Regions from separate parts of the Pontibaca methylaminivorans genome, predicted to be linked through region 3. Evidence: riboswitches for the same ligand, from Rfam matches in the RefSeq annotation. Region 3 holds a riboswitch; each other region holds the start of a gene.
The links. Region 3 has a riboswitch for cobalamin ahead of B0B01_RS01640 (DUF1636 domain-containing protein). Riboswitches for the same ligand answer to the same signal wherever they lie in the genome.
Positions count from the first base shown of each region.

Region 1: linked by a shared signal. The riboswitch ahead of B0B01_RS09965 (hypothetical protein) and the one ahead of B0B01_RS01640 (DUF1636 domain-containing protein) in region 3 are both predicted to bind cobalamin.
Region 2: linked by a shared signal. The riboswitch ahead of B0B01_RS08650 (TonB-dependent receptor plug domain-containing protein) and the one ahead of B0B01_RS01640 (DUF1636 domain-containing protein) in region 3 are both predicted to bind cobalamin.

Region 1 covers NZ_FTPS01000001.1:2,031,232-2,035,728, forward strand. Annotated here, with positions in the region: gene B0B01_RS09945 (2,3-dihydro-2,3-dihydroxybenzoate dehydrogenase) at 1-552, shown strand, start outside; gene B0B01_RS09950 (amidohydrolase) at 559-1,713, opposite strand; gene msrB (peptide-methionine (R)-S-oxide reductase MsrB) at 1,867-2,322, shown strand; gene msrA (peptide-methionine (S)-S-oxide reductase MsrA) at 2,309-2,818, shown strand; cobalamin riboswitch at 2,858-3,079, shown strand; gene B0B01_RS09965 (hypothetical protein) at 3,177-3,584, shown strand; gene B0B01_RS09970 (cobalamin-binding protein) at 3,586-4,362, shown strand; gene B0B01_RS09975 (alpha/beta fold hydrolase) at 4,366-4,497, opposite strand, start outside.
Region 2 covers NZ_FTPS01000001.1:1,770,154-1,774,650, forward strand. Annotated here, with positions in the region: gene B0B01_RS08645 (ABC transporter substrate-binding protein) at 1-282, opposite strand, end outside; gene B0B01_RS08650 (TonB-dependent receptor plug domain-containing protein) at 269-2,074, opposite strand; cobalamin riboswitch at 2,193-2,399, opposite strand; gene B0B01_RS08655 (DUF2312 domain-containing protein) at 2,537-2,797, shown strand; gene B0B01_RS08660 (NADPH:quinone reductase) at 2,808-3,797, opposite strand; gene B0B01_RS08665 (SH3 domain-containing protein) at 3,881-4,423, opposite strand.
Region 3 covers NZ_FTPS01000001.1:313,949-318,445, forward strand. Annotated here, with positions in the region: gene B0B01_RS01635 (TonB-dependent receptor) at 1-1,803, opposite strand, end outside; cobalamin riboswitch at 1,919-2,117, opposite strand; cobalamin riboswitch at 2,273-2,486, shown strand; gene B0B01_RS01640 (DUF1636 domain-containing protein) at 2,604-2,975, shown strand; gene cobW (cobalamin biosynthesis protein CobW) at 2,972-4,000, shown strand; gene cobN (cobaltochelatase subunit CobN) at 4,000-4,497, shown strand, end outside.

The DNA of each region.
Region 1 (4,497 bases), 1.7 Mb from region 3:
GTCGAACAGAGTTGGGGGCCGATCGAATTCGGGGCGAATGTCGCCGGTGTTCTGGCGACGGATACCGTTCTGGAGACCAGTGACGCGGACTGGCGGCGGGTGTTCGATGTGAACACCCATGGCGTGTTCCATGTCGGGCGCGCGCTCGGGCGGCGCATGGCGGCGCGGCGGCGGGGCAGCATCGTGGTCGTGGGCTCGAACGCGGCCGGCGTGCCGCGCCATGCCATGGCGGCCTATGCCGCGTCGAAGGCTGCGGCGCATATGTTCACCCGCTGTCTCGGCATTGAACTCGGGCCGCTGGGCGTGCGCTGCAACATCGTGGCGCCGGGTTCGACGCTTACGCCGATGCAGACCGGCATGTGGGCCGACGATCAGGGCGCCGCGCGGGTGATCGCCGGGCAGCCCGGGACCTTCAAGGCCGGGATCCCGCTTGGCAAGCTCGCGGTGCCGGAAGAGGTGGCCGAGGCGGTGCTCTTCCTGCTCTCGGACCGGGCAAGCCACATCACCATGGCGGATCTTTATGTCGATGGCGGGGCAACGCTCCGGGCGTGACGGCCCTCAGCCGAGCCGCTGCCGCACCAGCGTCGCGAAGATGCTTGCGGCCACCGGAAGCAGCGCATCGTCGAAGTCATAGGCCGGATCATGGCACATGGGGCTTTCCTGCCCGAGAAACAGATAGGCGCCCTCGGCGGCGGCCTGCAGGAACAGGGCGAAATCATCCGTGAACGGATAGGCGGGCTGGTCGCGCGTGACATTGGCGGCGCCCAGCACGGCGGCACAGGCGGCGGCCGCATGATCCGCGCCCGCGGGCGTGTTGATGCAGGGCGGAACCTCGGTCAGCCGATTGCAGCGGATGGCGCAGCCGGTCAGCGCCGCCACCCCGGCGCAGGCGGTTTCGAGCCGGGAATGAAGCAGCGCCAGAACCTCCGGGTCGAGCGCCCGCGCCGTGCCGGAAAGCCGCGCCGTGGCGGGAATGATGTTATGCGAACTGCCGGCCTCGATCGAACAGACGGTGATCAGCGCGGAGTCGGCCGGGTCGATATACCGCCCAATGATCGAGGAAATCTCGGTCGCGAGCCGTGCTGCCGCCTGCACCGGGTCGGTGGCCTTGAAAAAGGCGGCGCCGTGGCCGCCGGTGCCGGAAATCTCGGCCTCCCACACGATATAGCCGTTCAGGGTCGCGCCGCTGCGCACCGCGGCCTGTCCCGGTGCCAGAAGCGGCATGTTGTGAAACCCGTATACCTCGTCAAAGGGGAAGCGGTCGATCAGCCCGTCCCGGATCATCGCCCTTGCGCCCAGCCCGTTTTCCTCGGCCGGCTGAAAGATCAGCACGACGCGGCCCCGCGCGGGCGGGTTTTCGGCCAGATGGCGCGCAACCCCGAGCAGCGCGGCGGTGTGGCCGTCATGACCGCAGGCATGGGCGACACCATCCCGGGACGAGCGCCACTCCCGGCCGCTTTCGTCCTGCATCGGCAGGGCATCCATGTCGGCGCGCAGGGCGATCGACGGGCCGGGCGCGCCTCCCTCGACGATGGCCACGACCCCGGTCCTGCCGATCCCCTCGACCGGCGCGAGCCCGAAGTCCCGCAGCCGCTGCGCCACTAGGCCGGCGGTGCGGGTCTCTTCAAAGGCAAGCTCCGGGTGGCGGTGGAAATCACGGCGCCACTCGGTCATGAGAGGGGCAAGGGCAGCGATCTGGTCGATTGTCTTCAACGGTGCAGGGCCTTTGTCGGGGATGCCTCCTGATAGGGCGAAGCGCGGCGCGGCGCAATGGAACGGGAGCGTGATCGCGGACATGCCCCGTTGAATCCGGCGACGATGGCACACAGATATGACGCAGACCGCAGCAGGAGGGGAGCCGGCGCCATGCGCTATGAAAAATCGGCAGAGGCCATCGCGGCGCTTTCGCCCGAGGAATATCACGTCACGCAGGAAAGCGGCACCGAGCGGCCGGGCAGCGGAAAGCTGCTGCACAACCGCGAACCGGGCATTTATGTCGATATCGTCTCGGGCGAGCCGCTGTTCGCGAGCGGCGACAAGTTCGACGCCGGCTGCGGCTGGCCGAGCTTTACCCGCCCGATTGAATCCGCCCATGTGACCGAACACGGCGACCACAGCCTTGGCATGTTGCGCACCGAGGTCCGCAGCGCCCATGGCGACAGCCATCTGGGCCATGTGTTCCCCGATGGCCCGGTGGATCGCGGGGGCCTGCGCTATTGCATCAATTCGGCGGCGCTGCGTTTCATCCACCGCGACGACATGGAGGCCGAAGGTTACGGCGCCTGGCTCGGCCGGATCGGGGGCGGGCATGAGCAGGACTGAACGCGCCGTCCTTGCCGGGGGCTGTTTCTGGGGCATGCAGGATCTGTTCCGCCGCCGTCCCGGCGTGATCGCGACCCGGGTCGGCTACAGCGGCGGCGACGTGCCGAACGCGACTTATCGCGATCACGGCAATCATGCCGAAGCGCTCGAGGTGATCTTCGACCCCGATGTGACGGGTTATCGCGACATCCTTGGCTTCTTCTTCCAGATCCACGACCCGACCACCCCCGACCGGCAGGGCAACGACCTCGGCCCGAGCTATCGTTCGGCGATCCTTTTCGCGGATGAACGGCAGGAACAAACCGCGCGCGAGACCATCCGCGACGTGGATGCTTCCGGGCTCTGGCCGGGGCTGGTTGTGACCGAACTCGCCCCGCTCGGCGATTTCTGGGAGGCCGAGCCCGAGCATCAGGATTATCTCGAACGGTTCCCGAACGGCTATACCTGCCATTTCATCCGTCCGCACTGGGTGCTCCCGCGGTCTGCGGCATCGTGACGGATCGCGCGTTCGGCGCTTGACTTGGGCCCGGTGCTTCGCGACAGTCGCGCTGATGGTTTCCCGGGGGCGGCAAAGGCGGCCTGCGGGATGAAAAGGGAACGCGGTGCGGAGGAATCTCCAAGGCCGCGACTGCCCCCGCAACTGTAAGCGGCGAGCGCCCATCCTCCTTGTGCCACTGGGGCCTTGATGGCTCCGGGAAGGCAGGGAAGGGCGCAGCGACCCGCGAGTCAGGAGACCTGCCATCATCGTTGAAACCATGAGACGGGCGGGGTGCCCCGAGGAGCGTTTGCCGTGATGACGGAGCCACTCGAGACCATGCAGACCATGCGCCGCCCTCTTCTGCGCGGAGGGCGCGATGAGCATTTCATTTCCGGACCACCAGTTCCAGATCACCACCTGTCTGCGAAGCGGGCGCGAATGCCCCGTGGCGCGGGCCTTTGCCGAACGGCTCGTGCAGGCCGCGCGGCTCGCCTGTTCGCTGCGGCCCGGCTTCGAGATGACCGGGCGGGCCATGCTTGACGGTTGTGCGGCCGGGGGCGAGGCCCTGTTCGTGCTGAACGCGCACCGGGTGGAGCTGTTCTGCGGCGTCGAAAAGGGCGAGGATGCCGCGGCGCTCTGCGCCTTTTCCACCGCATTCTTCGAGGACCGCGACGCGCGGGGCCCGCTGTCCCGGCTGATGGCCCCGCCGCGGATGATGCTGCGGGCGCCGGTCCGCATGGCTTGCCCTGCCCGGGCCGAACCCTGCGAAACGGCGAGGATCTGACATGCGTGTTTTCCCCCCCGAACGGATCGTCTGCCTGACGGCGGAAACGGTCGAGGTGCTTTACCTGCTGGGCGAAGAGGCGCGTATCATTGGCGTCACAGGCTTTGCCACCCGCCCCGCGCGGGTGCGGCGCGAAAAGCCCCGGGTCTCGGGATTTTCCTCGGCGGATATTTCGGCGATCACCGCGCTTGAACCTGATCTCGTGCTGAGCTTCTGCGATATTCAGGCCGACATCACCGCCGCGCTTCTGCGCGAGGGCGTGGCGGTCATGGCCTTCAACCAGCAGGATCTGCGCGGCATTCTTGCCATGATCCGCCATGTCGGCGCGCTGGTCGGTTGTCCCGGGCGGGCCGACGACCTTGCGCGCGGATACGAGGCGCGCCTTGCCGAGGTCGCCGCCCGGGCCGAGGGGCGGGCAAGGCCGCTGGTCTATTTCGAGGAATGGGACGACCCCATGATAACGGCCGTGCGCTGGGTGTCGGAACTGATCGGCATCGCGGGCGGGCGCGAGGCGTTCCCGGATCTTGTGACCAGGGGCAAGGCCATGGAGCGCGTGGTGACGCCCGAACAGGTGGCGGCGGCGCGCCCCGATGTCATTCTAGGCTCCTGGTGCGGCAAGAAGCTGCGCCCGGAGCGGATGGCGGCGCGCCCGGGCTGGGACACGATCCCGGCGGTTCGCAATGGCCGCATCCACGAGATCAGCTCCTCGCTGATCCTCCAGCCCGGCCCGGCGGCGCTGACCGACGGGCTCGACGCGATCATCGAGGCGCTGGGCTGAGCGTCAGCCGCCGCGCGCTTTCACGGCATCCGTGACGGCACGGATCACCCCGAGCGTGGGCGGCTCGTCAAGGAAGGGCACATGACCCCGGTCCGGCACGGTTGCGCTGACCATGTCGGGGTGCCGGAGTTGCAT
Region 2 (4,497 bases), 1.5 Mb from region 3:
GGTCAGCACGAGGTCGGGGGCGAAAAGAAAGATCGACTCGGCGCGGGTGTCGTTGACCGGCAGCGCCCGGGCCGCCTCGACCATGAGCGAGCTTTGCGGATCGCGCGAGAGCCGCGAGACCGAGACAAGCTGCCCTGGCGCGGCCAGCAGCAGCGCAAGCTGGTCGGTGCAGAGATTGGCGGACACCACCCGCTCCGGTGCCTTTTGCGGCGTGCCGGCGAGCGTCGCCGTGGCGGAAAGGACCACCACGGCGACAGCGCAGAGAGCCTCAGAAATCCGCACGGATACCCGCATAGAATGCCCGGTCGGAGGTGCCATAGCCCCGCGCCGTCTGATACTGCCGGTCGGTCAGGTTATCGACGCGCAGGTAGATCTGCGAGGCTGGCGTGAGGTCAAAGGACAGCCCCGCGTTCACCACCGTGTAATCGGGCATGGGGCCGGTATCCACGCGGTCGGCGACATGGTTGACAAAGACCTGTCCGTCGAGCCGGTTGGTCAGGCTGGCACGCAGCCCGAGCAGCAGGTCATGTTCGGGGACGCGGCTCAACTGGTCGCCCGCCGCGGTCCTGGCGCGGGTATAGGTGTAGTTGCCGAGAAAGGTCACGCGCTCCCCGAGCGGAAATTCGCTGGAAAACTCGATCCCGCGCGTCGTGGTGGTTCCGGGCACCTGTATGTAACGTCCGCTGTCCCAGTCGATGAGATCGTTGATCCTGGTGTAGAACAGCGTTGCCGCAATCAAACCGCCATTGGAAAACTCGCGCTCGGCGCCGAGTTCGAAACTGCGGCTTTTCTCGGGTTTCAGAGTATCATTGCCATAGGTCGGGTCAAAAAGCTCATAGAGCGATGGCGCGCGAAAGCCCGTGGCAATCGCGGACCTGATGGTCCATGCCTGATCAGGCCGCCACGCAAGCGCGATCCGCCCGGTTGGTTCGGTGCCAAATTCGGAATGGCGGTCAACACGCAGGGAAGTGGTCAGGTCAAGGTTGTCCGACAGGCCGAATTGCGCCTCGCCAAAGACCGAGGCCGTATCGCTGCGCGATTTGTCGCTGTCCAGCCGCGCCTTTTCCTCGGCGTACTCGGCGCCGAAAACGAGCGTGCCGAAGGACGGGCGGACCGTGCCCGTATAGCGCGCACCTTTCCGCATACCCTCAAACCGCTGGGTGTAACCGTTCGGATCATAGCGTGTTGTCTTGAAATACGACGCTTCGAGTTCATGCGATACGTTATCGCCGTCGAAAGTCGCAAATATCCGTCCACCCTTTCTGTCGGTGAAATTCTTGTCCGGCGTATCTATCAAGCCATAGGGCGGAAACATCGAATAGCCATCTATATCGGCTTCGTGCTCTTCATATATCATGTCGAAGCCGACCCGGACCTGATCGGTCAAGGCATAGCTTCCCGAGAAATAGATGGTCTTTCCGTCGAATCCGTCGCGCTCGGTATTGCCGTCGTTTTCGTCGGCAGCCGAGAATCCGTCCGTATGCAGGCGCGTCATGGTCAGGGCAAGTTCCGCACGATCCGAAAGATACCCGACGCTGCCGGAAACGCTTGCGGTGCCGTAGCTGCCCGCCTCCCCCGAAAAGCGGTAGCTGATGCCCTCGCTTGTCGGTCGCCATGTAAATATGTTCACCACGCCCGCGATGGCCGATGATCCATAAAGCGCGGATTGCGATCCTTTCAGAACCTCGACGCGGCTCAGCCCCGCGGCGGTCAGTCCGCCCCAGTTGTAGGATTGTTTGATCTCGGTCGGATCGGTCACGTCGATGCCGTTGATGCGGGTGCTGACATAGCCGCTACCGAGCCCCCGGATTCTGAGTGTCGTGGCCGTGCCGACGCCGCCATTCGCGCTGGCTGTGATGCCGGGAAGCCGCGTCAGCGTATCGACCAGTTCGGGGCCTGTGCTTCTGCCCAGATCGTATTCATCCAGCACATCGACGGTTGCGCCCACACGGTCCGCTTCGGTCTCTGTCTGGTTGGCCGATACCACGATCGTGCCCAGTTCCAGATATTGCTGCGCCGTGGCCGCTCCTGTGCCCAGCACGAGCGCGGATGCGGTTGCGAGAAGTCGTTTCATGTCAGGCCCTCCCGGCCTTGTCGGTGGTCATGTCTGGGAGAGCCACGCCGGGCCTTCCAGGACGGTGCGCATCACCATCGCGGAACCGGCGCCGCCCATGCGACGCCCCTCGCGCCACATGAAGGTGATCGCTCTGGCAGGTCTCCTGACTTGCGGGTCGTTGCGGCAAACAGTCCTTCCCAGCCCGGTCCGGGCCAGTGGTGTCATTCTGTTTCCGCTCGCCGCCTACAGTTGCGGGGGCAGTCGTGGAATTGGCGGTTTCCCGCCGCACCACATTCCCTATTGACGGCGGGTTTCCCGCCGCACCAGAGCAGCTTCGGCATAGGCGCAAGCCCCGCGCGGATCAAGAGGCATGATCGCTTGCAGAGCGCGGGGGCGGGCGGTAATGGCCCGGTGACGCCCTGCCGGCCGGTCGCGGCAGGACAACAGGGCCGGAACGAGACCGATACGGGAGACAGGCAAGTGAGCGATATCAACACCGACACGAGTTACAGCGTCACCGCCGAGGAACTGCGCCAGTTCGTCGAGCGGATCGAGTCGCTCGAAGCCGAGAAAAAGGATATCGCCGACCAGCAGAAAGAGGTCATGGCCGAGGCCAAGGGGCGCGGCTATGACACCAAGGTGCTGCGCAAGATCATCGCCCTGCGCAAGCGCGACAAGGACGACATCGCCGAGGAAGAGGCGATCCTTGAAATGTACAAGGAAGCGCTTGGCATGGCCTGAGCGCGCCCGGTCAGGCGGTGCGTAGCAGGATCGCACCCTCGCGCGCGCCGGCGGCCACCGCGTCATGGGCCCGCGCCCCGTCGGCAAGGTCGAATACCGCCGCCACCGGACAGTCGAGCGCTCCATGCCGGAGCGCATCGTGCAGACGCCGGATCGCGGCCGCGCGGGCCGCGTCGGGAAGCAGATAGACCAGCATCAACTCGACCGTGACCGCCTTGAACAGCAGCGGATAGAAGGGCAGCCCCGGTTCCGGGGCGAGCGCCGAACCATAGGCGCAGATCGTGCCGTTTTCCGCGATCACCTCCGTATCGGTCGCGATGTTGCGGCCGAATTCGACCTCGATGATGCGATCAACGGGGTGGCCCCCGTTCGCGGCAAGGATCTCCTGCGCCAGATCGGGGGATTCGAAATCGAGCGCGGCATCTGCCCCGGCGCCGCGGACCTGGTCGAGCCCGCGGCCCCGCGCGGTGGCGATGGTGCGTGCCCCGCCCCGGCGGGCAAGCTGCATCGCAAGGTGGCCGACCGTGCCCGCACCGCCCTGGACCAGCACCGTCCTGCCCGAAACATCGCCGCCCCCGAACACCGCGTGGGCGGCCGTCAGCCCCGGAATGCCGAGCACCGCCCCGGTTTCAAGCGGCAAGTTGTCGGGCAGGGGCACCGCCTGCGCGGCGGGCAGGGTAATCTGCGCCGCTGCCGTGCCGAGCGCGCGCCGCCACTGGCCGTTCCAGATCCAGACCCGCTGGCCGAGCCGCTCACCCGCGACCCCCTCACCGATGGCCGAGATCACCCCCGCACCGTCGCTGTGCGGAACGATCAGCGGAAAGGGCATTTCCGCGGCCCCCGCACGGGCCCCCGCGCGCGCCTTCACGTCCGAGGGATTCACCCCGGAAAATGCAAGGTCGACCGTGACTTCGCCGGCTTGCGGCGCGGGGCAGGGGATGTCCTCGATCCGCAGGACGTCGGCCGCGTTTCCGTAGCGGCGATAGGCGAGCGCTTGCAAGGGTGCCTCCTTTTTTCCGAAGCCTGCTGACGACTCTAGCGAAGCGGGGCCGGACTGCCAGCCCGCGATGCATGAGTGGCGCCCTAGTCGCGCAGCTCATCCGGGGCGACGCCCCAGAGCGCCTTTTTCGGCGCCCAGCCGCGATAACCGCCCGAGGAAATGCGGCACCAGCCGGGATTGCATTCGCCCAGCCGGGCGATCACGCTTTGCTCGAACACGGCGACAACCGATGAGGATTCGTCGGGCTGGCTGCGGATCTGGAGCGTTTCCTGCTCGACCAGTACCGTTCGCGTGCCCGACAGCAGTGCATAATGCATCCAGCCGCCGGCGCCGTCTCGGTCCTGCACGCGGCGCCAGTGCCCGTGTTCGGCGGTGATCTGCAGCGGCATGTCGCGGCGCTTGAACACCCAGTCGATGCGATGGCTGAGCGTCGGACCGCGGCGCGCGTTGCCCTCGGCCACCTTGAGCGAGACATAACGCGGCAGCGGCAGATTCGTCGCCTGACCGCGTTTTTCGGCCGCCTGGGCGCGGGTCGGCGCGGGCAAGGCCAGCGCCAGCAGCAGCGCGACGACGGCCAGATGCCATGAGAATCGGAATGTCACTGCGGTTCTCCCGTCCTGCCTCATTTCCGGGCTGCGCCTTGAATTTCCGCCGGAAATCATGCGCGCGGTTCTTGTGCCATGCCCGCTCCTGCGCCACG
Region 3 (4,497 bases):
TGGCGACACCTCAAGGCCGATGGCGGCCTCGATCCCTTTCGCGCTTTGCCTGCCGATCTGGTGGGTCACGTCCGGGTCATCGGGGTCGCGCGCCAGAAGGTCGGTCTTGACGATGCGATAGGCCGCAAGCGTCGCATCGCCGCGCCCCTCGAGAAAGCCGAATTTCACCCCGATTTCCTGCTGGCGCGCCCGGGTCAGTTTCAGGTCGGCCTGAGACTCGGATAATGAAAGAGCGCTGCCGATCGGCTCAGTTGCTCGGGAATACTGCGCATAAACAGCCACATCCGGCACCGGGTTCCAGACCGCGCCGATGCGCCAGCTGGTTGAGCTGAATTTTTTTGTATAGGCGGGCTCGCGCGATTTAATGTCCACGTTATCATAACGCAGACCGCCGACCAGCGCCCATTGGTCATTGAACTTTATCCGATCATCCATGAACAATGAGTATTGATTCATCTTTGAATCATTGATGATATTCATCGTATAGGGGCCGAATACCCCAGGGCGCGGATTGAGAAAATCAACTGTGGTCTCATCTGTGGCAGGAGTGTGCCTCAATCTCACATATTTCATCCGATTGACGTCAAAGCCAAACGTCGCAGTATTCTCAATATTTCCGAATGTGCTCTCGATAGTTATGTCGGTGCGATTTCCTGTCTCTTCCACATCGTGAGCCAGAGCGAGCCGGGGCTGGCGTGTAACCACTCCGGTGCCGGGGCCATAAGTGTAGCTCTCCACGTTGCGCCAGTCGCGGTTGCTGGTCAGGTGATAGGTGCTGCTGGTCAGCGTCACGCTGTCGTTGGGCGTCCATTCCGCCTTGAGCTGCGTGAACCTGTCCTTGTAGCGCACGAGGCTGTCCTCGACGTTGTAGTTGCGATAGCGCACGCGCCGGTCCACCTGACCATCCACCAGCGGCGTGCCGAAATAGCGGCTCGGGCGGTTGTCGCCGAAATCATGCGAAAGCGTCAGCGCAAGGGTCTCGGTCGCCTGCCAGCGCAGCGCCGCCGAAAGCGAACGCGACGACATGTTGTCCCGATCCATCCAGCCGTCGGAGCCGGTGATATTGGCATCGAAACTGTAGGCCAGCCGGTCGCCCAGCGGCCCGGCGCTGCCATAGGCCAGCCCGCGCTGGCCATGGGTGCCGATGGTGGCCCGCAACTCGTCGCGCCGCCCCTCGGTCAGCGGCTTTTTCGGGATCACGTTGATCGCGCCGCCGACACCCCCTTCGCCGTAAAGCACACCGGCCGGGCCGTTCAGCACCTCGATGCGGTCCACGCTCCAGGTGTCGAAGGGGAAGGTGATCGTGCCCGAGGCCGGGTAAAGCCGCGTGCCGTCATACAGCCGCGTGACCGACCCGTGTCCGTTGAATCCGCGCATGCTGACCGAGGTGCCGCCGTTGCCCGGCGAGCCGCCAAAGCTCACGCCGATCCCGGTGTTCACGATCGCCCGCGTCACATCGCGCTCGCCCCGGCTGCGGATCGCACCCCCGTCGATCACCTGCACGCTGGCCGGCGTCTCGAAGGAGCTGAGGCCAAGCCGGCTGCCGGCGGTGGAACCTTGATGCAGGTCGAGATCCGCCGCCCCCTGCCCCTCGATGGTGATGGTATCGAGCAGCAGCGTCTCGCCGTTGTCCTCGCTGCTGCGGGTGGCGTCCTGCGCAGAAAGCGGCGCGGCCGTGCCGGCCAGAAGCGCGGCGACGACAAGAGCCCGCCGGCGCCTTGGCCGGGCAGGAAGGCGCGGAATTGACGGCACGAGGCCGGACACGCCCGAAAGGGCGGTTGACTGAGATATGAGTTCGGGCACGGATTTCGGCTCCAGCGATCATTTCACCGTCACCGCAAACGCTGCATCCTGTTGCCCGGACTGTCCCTGCGGGCGGATGCGAATTTCACCAGGACACCCCGCCCGATGTGTTCACGCGTGACAACGGCTGACGGCAGGTCTCCTGGCTCGCGAAGCACCGCCCCCTGTCGCCTTCCCGGGGATCGCTCCCAGTGGCATGTGACAGAAGGCTCTCCGCCTACAGTTGCGGGGGCAGCTGCAGCATGAGGCCATCCGGCCCGCACTGCATTCCCTTTTCATTCCGAAATCGGAAAACCGTCGGGACAATCCTTAAGGCGCCCGATGCGGTGCGTCAACGCCCCTGAAGCACGGCCCTGAAACACCGCCCGGTTTCACCCCCGGACATCGGGCCACCGCCGGTTCCACGGCCCGCCGCCCGGTCGCGGGGCGTGGTCCGCGCTCGCGCTTGACAAGCGGGGCGGAAACGGGCTTGGCTCTGCGCATCGCTGGTTCCTGCAGTTTTGCAGGCGAAGAGGGAATGCGACGCCCCGGGCCACCCGGGACAAAACGCAGCCGCCCCCGCGACCGTGACCGGAGAGGATGCCCACTGCCACTGACATCGCGTCGGGAAGGCCGGGCAGCCGCCAGGGGTATCGCCCCTGACATCCGCAAGCCGGGAGACCTGCCAGCACCGGCCCCGCCGTTTCCGGGGCCGTTTCGGAATCATGCGGCCGGGGCATGCCGCAGACCGGACGTGCGGGCGCATGTGCCCCGCACCCCCGTCTGTTCCTCCGGTTGCGAAACTCTGGTCGGAGGGGCCGATGTGTGACGCGATCGAAATCGAACTGGTGGTCTGTACCACCTGCCGCATGTCCGCGGACGGAACCGGGGCGCAACAGCCCCTGCGCGACGGCGCGCGGCTGTCCGCGGCGCTGTCCGCCCGCGGCATTCCCCATGTCAGGCAGGAATGCCTGTCTGCCTGCCGGCGCGGCTGCGTCGTCGTGCTGCGGGGCCCCGGGCGCTGGACCTACCTGCAGGGCGAACTCGATCCCGACCGCGACCTTGACGCGCTCGAGACCATGACCGCCGCCTATCGCGCCGCGCCCGAAGGTTTCCTGCCCTGGCGCGAGCGCCCCGAAAGCCTGCGCCGCAACATCATCGCCCGCATACCGCCAATGGAGCCCGTGAAATGAGCCTTGAGAAAACCCCCGTCACCATCGTTACCGGCTTTCTGGGGGCCGGAAAGACCACGCTGATCCGCCACCTGCTGCAGAACCCGGGCGGGCGGCGGCTTGCCGTTCTGGTCAACGAATTCGGCGATGCCGGGGTGGACGGCGACCTGATCCGGGGCTGCGCGGATGAAAACTGCCCCGAGGCCAATATCCTTGAACTGACCAACGGCTGCATCTGCTGCACCGTCGCCGATGATTTCATCCCCACCATCGAGCGCCTTCTGGCGATGGAGCCGCGCCCCGATCACATCCTGATCGAGACCTCGGGCCTTGCCCTGCCCAAGCCGCTGCTCAAGGCCTTCGACTGGCCCGACCTGCGCTCGAAGATCACGATCGACGGCGTGATCGCGCTCGCCGATGCCGAGGCGGTGGCGAACGGCACCTTCGCCCCCGATCCCGAACACCCCGGCAACACCGGCAGCGATTCGGGCGCCGATCACGAGACCCCGCTGTCCGAAGTGTTCGGAGACCAGATCGCCTGCGCCGACCTCGTGCTGCTGTCCAAGGCCGACCTCGCCGGCGAAGAGGGGCTCGCCACGGCGCGCGCGGCGGTTCTGGCCGAGGCGCCGCGGGACCTGCCGGTCCTGCCCCTGACCGACGGGGTGATCGACGCCCGTGTGGTGCTCGGGATCCATGCGGCGGCCGAAGACAGCATCAATGCCCGCCCCTCGCATCACGACGGTGCCGACGACCACCACGACCACGACGATTTCGACACCATCGTGATCGACCTGCCGGAAGTCGATGACCCGGACAGGCTTGCCGCCAGGGTCGAGGCCCTGACCGCATCGCGGAAAATCCTGCGCATCAAGGGGCACGTGGCGATCGCGGATCGCCCGCTCAGGCTGCTGGTGCAGGCGGTGGGGCCACGGGTGCGCCATCAGTTCGACCGCCCCTGGGGGGCCGCGCCGCGCGAGGGGCGGCTCGTCGTCATCGCCGAAAAGGGTGATCTCGACCCGGATGCGATCCGCGCGGCGCTGATCTGATGCACGTCCTCTTCCGCGAAAGCCACGGGCTGGAGGAAACGGCCACGCCGCGCGATCTCGGGCAGGCGCCCGCGGATCTGGTGGTGCTGTCCTTTTCCGACAGCGATCTCGGCGCTTTCGCGGCGGGCTGGCGGCGCGGGCGCGAGGGGCTGCCCTCGCTGCGGCTCGCCAATCTTTCGGCGCTGCTGCACCCGCTTTCGGTCGATACCTATGTCGAGGCAACGCTTTCCGGGGCGCGGGGCATCCTGATCCGCCTGCTGGGCGGCACCGCCTTCTGGCGCTACGGGGTCGAGCAGGTCGCGGCCCTTGCCCGCGAAAAGGGCATCGCGCTCGCGATCCTGCCGGCGGACGGGCAGCCGGACCCGGCGCTTGACGCGGCCTCGACCCTGCCGGTCGCGACCCTGCGCCGGCTGGCGGAACTCTGCGATGCGGGGGGCGCGATCGCGGCGCAGGGGGCGCTGGCGCAGCTTGCGCTTGCCTCTGGTCTTTATGCCGGG